2 regions of the Serratia surfactantfaciens genome follow, and region 2 is predicted to be linked to the other one. Evidence: predicted binding sites of a transcription regulator. Region 2 holds the regulator's gene; the other holds the start of a gene.
What was found. The regulator PurR, encoded in region 2, represses purine synthesis genes. The targets are predictions, from matches to a motif close to CANGCAAACGTTTGCNTG.
Positions count from the first base shown of each region.

Region 1: the regulator PurR is predicted to act here: its motif matches at 1,826-1,843, upstream of ATE40_RS20550 (nucleobase:cation symporter-2 family protein).

Region 1 covers NZ_CP016948.1:4,384,301-4,388,779, reverse strand. Annotated here, with positions in the region: gene ATE40_RS20555 (AsmA family protein) at 1-243, opposite strand, end outside; gene ATE40_RS20550 (nucleobase:cation symporter-2 family protein) at 372-1,772, opposite strand; gene gltS (sodium/glutamate symporter) at 2,013-3,224, shown strand; gene recG (ATP-dependent DNA helicase RecG) at 3,268-4,479, opposite strand, start outside.
Region 2 covers NZ_CP016948.1:1,636,286-1,640,764, forward strand. Annotated here, with positions in the region: gene punC (purine nucleoside transporter PunC) at 1-917, opposite strand, end outside; gene punR (DNA-binding transcriptional activator PunR) at 1,041-1,985, shown strand; gene purR (HTH-type transcriptional repressor PurR) at 1,982-3,007, opposite strand; gene cydH (cytochrome bd-I oxidase subunit CydH) at 3,332-3,421, shown strand; gene sodB (superoxide dismutase [Fe]) at 3,484-4,062, opposite strand; gene ATE40_RS07860 (C40 family peptidase) at 4,262-4,479, opposite strand, start outside.

The DNA of each region.
Region 1 (4,479 bases), 2.4 Mb from region 2:
TTTGGCGACCAGCGCCTGCGGCTGGCCGTTGCGCGCCAGCTGCACCTCTTCCAGAGCGATCTGGTCCGGCTGGCTCCACGAATGGGTGATTTTTCCTATCGACAGGCGGTATTCGCTGTTGCCACTGATCCAGGCGCTCAGGCGGCCTGCCGCCCAGCGGGTTTGCCCCACCAGATACAGCACCACCGCCGCCAGCACCATCAGCAGCAGCAACGTCAGCAACAGCTTTCCGATAAATTTCATCGTCTACATCCGCATCGGTCAAAAAAGATACCCTGTTTATGCCGCAATTGGCCGGGCATCTCAAGGGCAATGGTCTGATAGACAATAAAAAACGGCCGCAGGCGGCCGTTTGAACGTCAAGGGACGGGTTACTTTTTCTCGTGTTCCTGCGGGAACACCAGGTTCAGCACGATGGCGGTAATACCACCGGCGGCGATACCGGAAGAGAGCAGGGTTTTCAGCCAGTCCGGCGCGAACTGCAGGATCAGCGGCTGCTGGGAGACGCCCATGCCGACGGCCAGCGACAGCGCCATGATCATGATGGCGCGGCGGTTCAGGCGCTCGCGCGACACGATGCGCACGCCGGAGGCGGCGATGGTGCCGAACATCACGATGGTCGCGCCGCCTAGCACCGGCTCAGGGATGTGCTGCACGAAGCCGGCAACCGCCGGGAACAGCCCCAGCGCGATCAGCATCAGCGCCACCACGAAGCCGACGTAGCGGCTGGCGACGCCGGTCAGCTGGATCACGCCGTTGTTCTGGCCGAAGCAGGAGTTGGGGAAGGTGTTGAACACTGCCGACAGCATCGAGTTCAGGCCGTTGGCCAGCACGCCGCCCTTCAGGCGCTTCATGTACAGCGGCCCGCTGACCGGCTGTTCGGAGACGTCGGAAGTGGCGGTGATGTCGCCGATGGTTTCCAGCGAGGTGACCATAAAGATCAGCATCAGCGGCAGCAGCAGGTTCCAGTCGAAGCCCAGGCCGTAATAGAGCGGCGTGGGGATGGTGATCGCCGCCGTGGGCGCCGCCGGCGCGTTGGCGGGCAGCATGTCCATCGCCCAGGCCAACAGATAGCCGACCGCCATGGCGATCACCAGCGAAGCCACGCGCAGGTAAGGGTTGCGCTGGCGGTTCAGCAGGATGATTACCGCCAGCACCGCGCCGGCCAGCAGCAGGTTTTTCGGCGAGCCGAAGCTGTGATCGTTCATCGCGGCATAGCCGCCGCCGATCGAAGTCAGGCCGACCTGAATCAGCGACAGGCCGATGATCATCACCACGATGCCGGAAACCAGCGGGGTGATGATGCGGCGCGCCAGATGCAGCACGCGCGACAGCAGAATTTCGGTGCAGGAGGCGACCATCAGGGTGCCGAACAGCGCGGCCATCATGGTCGGCACGTCGGCGCCGCCGTTTTTCAGCGCCAGACCGCCCATGATCAGCGGCGAAACGAAGTTGAAGCTGGTGCCCTGAATCGACAGCAGCCCGGAGCCCACCGGCCCCCAGGTTTTGATTTGCAGAATGGAAGCCAGACCGGAGGCGAACAGCGACATGCTGATGATGTGCTGAGTATCCTGCGCCGGCAGGCCCAGCGCCTGGCAGATCAGCAGGGCCGGAGTGATCACCGCGACGAACATCGCCAGCAGATGCTGGCCGGCGGCAAACAGCGTTTGTGGCAGCGGCGGGCGATCTTCCAGGCGATAAATCAGTTCACTGGCGCGGGGTTCTGAGGCGGCTTGGCGCGCGGCATCAAGCTCGGAGGATGACATGCTCATGGTGTGGCGTTTCCAGATACGGCAAAGCAGGCATTTTAATGCTCCGCCCCGCAAAAGCAAACGGTTGCGCGTAAATATTATGTTGCCGACTTTCTCGTTTATGTCGCATTTTCATTCATTTTTTCTTGTCATCTCAGCGTTTTTTACTTCTAATCCTGCACTCATCAAGTTTAAAAACTCAGTGGTTTTCTATAACTTATTATTTTTATTTGGATCTTTTCCCTTACATGGAGTACCTGGATGTTTCATCTTGATACTTATGGCACGTTAGTCGCGGCGACGCTGGTTTTGCTCCTCGGGGGCAAGTGCGTCAGGACCATTCCCCTGCTGCGAAAATATACCATTCCTGCTCCCGTCGCCGGCGGTTTGCTGGTGGCCCTGCTGCTGTTAGCCCTGAAAAAGCTCGTCAACTGGGAAATCAGTTTTGACATGTCGCTGAAGGACCCGCTGATGCTGGCCTTCTTCGCCACCATCGGTCTGAACGCCAACCTGGCGCGTTTGCGCGCCGGTGGCAAGGTACTGGTGGTGTTCCTGTTCGTGGTGCTGGGGTTGCTTATCGTGCAGAACGCCATCGGCATCGGCATGGCGAAAATGCTGGGGCTGGATCCGCTGATGGGCCTGATCGCCGGGTCGATCACCCTGTCGGGCGGGCACGGCACCGGGGCGGCCTGGAGCAAGCTGTTCATCGAGCGCTACGGTTTTGAAAACGCGACGGAAGTCGCCATGGCCTGCGCCACCTTCGGCCTGGTGCTGGGCGGCCTGATCGGCGGCCCGGTGGCGCGCTATCTGGTCAAACACTCCTCTACGCCGGAAGGCTCGCCGGAAGACAGCGTGCAGCCGAGCGGCTTCGAGAAGCCGGAAAGCGGCCGTCTCATCACCTCGCTGGTGATGATCGAAACCATCGCCATGATCGCCATCTGTCTAAGCCTGGGGCAGCTGATTGCCGGCCTGCTGAGCGGCACGGTGTTTGAACTGCCGAACTTCGTTTGCGTGCTGTTCGTCGGGGTGATCCTCAGCAACACGCTGGCCTTCACCGGTTTTTATACCGTGTTCGAGCGGGCGGTATCGGTGCTGGGCAACGTCAGCCTGTCGCTGTTCCTGGCGATGGCACTGATGAGCCTGCGCCTGTGGGAGCTGGCCTCGCTGGCGCTGCCGATGCTGGCGATCCTGGCGGTGCAGACGCTGGTCATGGCGCTGTACGCGATCTTCGTTACCTACCGGGTGATGGGTAAAAACTACGACGCGGCGGTGCTGGCTGCCGGCCACTGCGGCTTCGGCATGGGTGCCACGCCGACGGCGATCGCCAACATGCAGGCGATCACCGATCGTTTCGGCCCGTCGCACGTGGCGTTTTTGGTGGTACCGATGGTGGGGGCGTTCTTTATCGATATCGCCAATGCCATCGTCATCAAGCTGTATCTGCTGCTGCCGGTGTTCCCGGCGGTGGGGTGATATCGCGAGCCAGAAAAGAAGAGGGCGCCGTCGGCGCCCTTTTTTATGCGTTGGAGTAGCGCGCCTTCTCCGGCAGCCAGCGCTCGATCAGCGCCTGGGCATGTTCGGGATAGTGCTGGTGGAGGTGGCGAGCGACGCGTTGCACTTCGGGGATCATCGCCTGGTCGCGCAGCAGGTCTGCCACTTTGAATTCGGCGCTGCCGGTCTGGCGGGTGCCGAGCAGCTCGCCCGGGCCGCGGATCTCCAGATCGCGCTGCGCGATGACGAAGCCGTCATTGCTGTCGCGCAGCACCTGCAGGCGCGTTTGCGCGGTTTTGCTCAGCGGCGTTTTGTACAGCAGCACGCAGTGTGAGGCCACCGCGCCGCGCCCCACGCGGCCGCGCAGCTGGTGCAGTTGCGCCAGACCCAGCCGCTCCGGGTTCTCGATAATCATCAGGCTGGCGTTCGGCACGTCGACGCCGACTTCGATCACCGTGGTGGCGACCAACAGCTGCAGCTCGCCCTGTTTAAACGCCTGCATCACCGCCTGCTTCTCCTGAGCTTTCATGCGGCCGTGCACCAGCGCCACCTTCAGCTCCGGCAGCGCGGTTTTCAATTCTTCCCAGGTGGCTTCCGCCGCCTGCGCCTCCAGCAGTTCGGACTCTTCGATCAACGTGCACACCCAGTAAGCCTGCCGGCCCTCTTCCAGGCAGGCGCTCTTCACCCGTTGAATGATGTCGGCGCGGCGGGTATCGGGAATGGCGACGGTGGTCACCGGCGTGCGGCCCGGCGGCAGCTCGTCGATGACCGAGGTATCGAGATCGGCATAGGCGGTCATTGCCAGCGTGCGCGGGATCGGCGTGGCGGTCATGATCAGCTGATGGGCGTGGAAGCCCTGTTCTTCGCCTTTCTCCCACAGCGCCAGCCGCTGATGCACCCCGAAGCGGTGCTGCTCATCGATGATCACCAGTGCCAGGCCGTTGAACTGCACCTGTTCCTGGAAGATGGCGTGGGTGCCGACCACCATCGACACCTGGCCGCTGGCGATGGCCTCCTGCTGCGCGATGCGCGCCTTGCCTTTCTGTTTGCCGGCCAGCCAGCCGACCTCCAGCCCCAGCGGTTCGAACCACTGACGGAAATTGTTGGCGTGCTGCTCGGCCAGCAGCTCGGTTGGCGCCATCAGCGCTACCTGCTTGCCGTGCGCGATAGCGCGCAGCGCCGCCAGCGCCGCCACCAGCGTTTTGCCGGAGCCGACGTCGCCTTGCACCAGCCGCAT
Region 2 (4,479 bases):
AATGGAATCAGCAGCGTGGTGAGCGTCGGAGAGGTCAGCGTCGCCACCAGATACAGCGCCACCATGCTGACACCATAAGCTACCAGCAGCCACGGCAGCAGAGTTTTGCCATTGATGCGCTTGAGCGCGGCGCGGCAGCCGTAGCCGCCCAGCAGGAAGGCCAGCGTTTGCGGCACATAGCTCAGACCGATGTCGCTCGGGCTATAGCCCATATCGCCGAGGATGAACGGCGAACCGGTCAGCCAGGCGAAGAAACCGGCCGAGCAGGCGGCGTACATCGCGACGTTGCCGCTGAACACCGGAGATTTCAACAGTTGCCAGAAGCTGACGCCGTTTTTCGGCGCGTCGGCGGCGGGTTGCGTTTTGGCGCGCTCTTTGAGCATCAACGTCGGCAGCAGCAGCAGCGCGGTGATCACCAACAGCGCGGCGAAGATCGCCCGCCAGCTGGCGTGGTTCAGCAGCCAGGCGCCAAGCAGCGGGGCCAACGCCGGTGACAGCGCCACCAGCGGCATTATGGTGGCGAACACGCGATTGGCCTGACCTTCACGATAACGGTCGACCACCAGCGCTTGCCAGATGGCGGTGGCGGAACAGACGCCGACCGCCTGAATAAAGCGCAGGATCCACAGCTGCAGGGCGTTTTCCACCCACAGCATGCCGAGGCAGCCGAGGGCGAACAGCGTCAGGCCAATCAATAATACCGGTTTACGCCCCAGGCGATCGGAGAGCGGCCCCCACAGCAGCTGCGCGAAGGCGAAGCCGGCCAGGAAGATGCTCAGGCTGGCGCTCACGGCGCCGGCGGAGATTTGCAGTTCTTCGCGCATGGCGCCGAAGGCAGGCAGATACATATCGGTCGCCAGATAACCCAACATGCTCAGGCCGGCGAGGTAGAACATAAAGCCAAAAGAATTTCGCATGGTATTTCTCGTTAATATTTTAGTATCGCAGGTTTTTAGCGCCGGCCAGTGTATCCGGCTGGATCTCTGCTTGTGAAACGGTAATATTTGCAAAGTGCTGTTAAAAAAATTGAAGGCAAAGCGATGTGGTCTGAATATTCACTTGAAGTCGTCGACGCGGTAGCGCGCACCGGCAGTTTCAGCGCGGCGGCGCAGGAGCTGCACCGGGTGCCGTCGGCGGTGAGTTATACCGTGCGGCAGCTGGAGCAATGGCTGGCGGTGCCGCTGTTTGAGCGGCGTCACCGCGATGTGGAGCTGACGCCGGCCGGTGCGTTGTTTATCAAGGATGCGCGAGCTGTTATCAAAAAAATGCTCGACACCCGCCGGCACTGTCAGCAGGTGGCCAACGGTTGGCGCGGTCAGCTGAATATCGCGGTGGATATCATCGTCAAACCGCAGCGCAGCCGCCAGCTGGTGCTGGATTTCTACCGCCATTTCCCCGACGTCGAGTTGATGCTGCAACCCGAGGTGTTCAACGGCGTCTGGGATGCGCTGGCGGACGGCAGGGCGGACATGGCGATCGGCGCCACGCGTGCGGTGCCGGTCGGCGGCGGTTTTGCCTTCCGCGACATGGGCTATATGAACTGGCTGTGCGTAGTCAGCCCGCAACACCCGCTGGCGCAGCTGGCGGGGCCGCTGCATGACGATCAGTTGCGGCCGTACCCTTCGCTTTGTCTGGAGGACACCTCGCGCAATTTGCCCAAGCGCGTCACCTGGACGCTGGATAACCAGCGGCGGCTGGTGGTGCCGGACTGGACGTCGGCGCTCGACTGTTTGTGCGCCGGGCTGTGCGTCGGCATGATGCCGGCACATCGGGCGCTGCCGCTGGTGCAGCGCGGTGAGCTGAAGGCGTTGCAGCTGCAGCAGCCGTTTCCCGCCAGCCCTTGCTGCCTGACCTGGCAGCAGGATAAACCGTCACCGGCGATGAGTTGGCTACTGGCGTATCTGGGCGATGGGGAGACGCTGAATCAGGAGTGGCTGAGCGAGGCGGCGCCGGAAGCCGTGCAGGCTTCCGGCTCAGGGGATTAGCGGCGGTAGTCGATGAACGGGCCATCGGCGACCGAGCGGCGTTCGATCAGCTTCGGATGCACTTCGATCACCTGCGACTCTTCGCGCTTGCTGATGATGCGATCCAGCAGCATGGTGAAGGCCATTTCGCCCAGGCGTTCTTTCGGCTGATGAATGGTGGTCAGCGCCGGGGTGAAGTAGCGGGCGTTGCGCACGTTGTCGTAGCCGATTACGGAAATATCCTGCGGCACCCGCAGCCCCAGCTCGTCGGCGGCGCAGATGGCGCCCATCGCCATGATGTCACCGCCGCAGAATACTGCGGTCGGCCGCTGTTTTTGCGACAGGATCTGGTGCATCGCCTTGTAACCGGATTCCGGCTCGAAGTCGCCCTGTACGATCCACTCTTCGCGAATGTCGATCTGCGCTTCCTGCAGCGCTTTCATAAAGCCCTGATGGCGGCCGCCGCCGGTGTTGCGCGACAGCTGGCCCGGGATGGCGCCGATATCGCGGTGGCCGCGTTCGATCAGATAACGGCCGGCGAGATAGCCGCCTTCGAAGGCGTTATCGATGATGGTGTCGGTGAAGTCGCCGCGCGCCGCACCCCAGTCCATCACCACCATCGGGATGTTACGGTAGTCTTCCAGCATGCCCAGCAGCTGATCCGGGTATTCGGAACACATCACCAGCAGGCCGTCGACGCGCTTTTGCGCCAGCATCGCCAGGTAGGCGCGCTGTTTGTCCAGGTTGTTGTGCGAGTTGCACAGGATCAGGGTGTAGCCTTTGCTGTAGCAACTGTTTTCCACCGCTTCGATCACTTCGGCGAAGTAGGGGGCTTCACTCGAGGTGGCCAGCAGGCCGATCGACTTGGTGTGATTGACTTTCAGGCTGCGCGCCACGGCGCTCGGCGAGTAGTGCAGTTCTTTGATGGCGGCCCACACGGCCGCTTTGGTCTCTTCGGCGACGAAACGAGTCTTATTGATGACGTGCGAAACGGTGGTGGTGGAAACGCCCGCGCGTTTGGCCACATCTTTAATCGTTGCCATGTAAGGAATGACTCCTGAACTCACATGTTTACAGCATGTAAGTGTGATGTTAATCGTTTGCCTACGTAGATCCTTCTCCAGAGAAGCGAAAACTGAGTTTTTAGTGTGTTGAAGTCTTCAGCGCTTAATCAGGAGGGGCATGGATGCCGGTACGCAGTTGTGAACTGCGAATTTTGTCGCATATTGAGCAAAAGTGGAAGAGGTAATCGATATTATAAACCGGGAAATGATAACAAGATTTTATCGGCGAACTGTGGGAAAATGATTTGACGTACTAATTGTACGCCTTTTATCCTTAGGAAAGCCCATTTTAAAGGAGTTGTCATGGATACCGAATTGAAGATGTCGCTGTTCACCACCGTTTGCGCGCTGGCGGTCATTATCGCTTTCAGCTTCGTTGCCGCGTTGAACTGATTTCCCCCCGGCGCTAAAAAAGGCGCAGCCTGGCTGCGCCTCGTCACATCAGAAACCTGTGCTTACGCCAGGTTTTCCGCTGCGAAGGTCCAGTTGACCAACGCCCAGAAGTTTTCCAGGTATTTTGGACGCGCATTGCGGTAATCGATGTAATACGCGTGTTCCCACACGTCAACGGTCAGCAGCGGTTTGTCTTCACCGGTCAGCGGGGTTGCCGCGTTAGAGGTGTTGACGATCGCCAGCGCGCCGTCCGGTTTTTTCACCAGCCAGGTCCAGCCGGCGCCGAAGTTTTTCACGGCGGCATCGGTGAACTGCTCTTTGAACGCAGCGAAAGAGCCGAAGGACTTGACGATCGCCGCCGCCAGTTCGCCCTGCGGTTCACCGCCGCCCTGTGGCGACAGGCAGTGCCAGTAGAAGGTGTGGTTCCACACCTGCGCGGCGTTGTTGAACACGCCGCCGTTAGAGGTCTTGATGATCTCTTCGAGCGATTTGCCCTCGAACTCGCTGCCTTTCACCAGGTTGTTCAGGTTAACCACGTAGGTGTTGTGGTGTTTGCCGTAGTGGTATTCCAGGGTTTCGGCGGAGATGTGCGGCTCGAGCGCGTTTTTCTCATACGGTAATACAGGTAATTCAAACGACATTGCTTCCTCCTTTACAGCGCCATGTGCTTCCCGCCGGGGCGGGAACCGGATGGGCCGTTTTTTATTGTGGTCATTCAATCTTAACAATTTTCACCATAAAAAACAGGAGGAAAAGCGAGAAATGCGCGTGGGGAAGTGCGATGGGCGATAGCTTGAGCAGGCGGTTGCGACCGGGGCCGCAACCGCGCAGAGCGGGAAATTAACGAATGGTTTTCGGCGTCACTACGCGGCGTGCGCCGATGTAGTGGTTCTGCCAATAGTCGTTGTCGAGCTGGCTGATGCGGATCTCTTCGCCGGTGCGTGGCGACTGGATGAATTTGCCGTTGCCGAGGTAGACGCCGACGTGGTCCGCCACGCCGCGGTTGTTGATGCGGAAGAACACCAGATCGCCGCTTTCCAGCTCGCTTTTCTTGATCG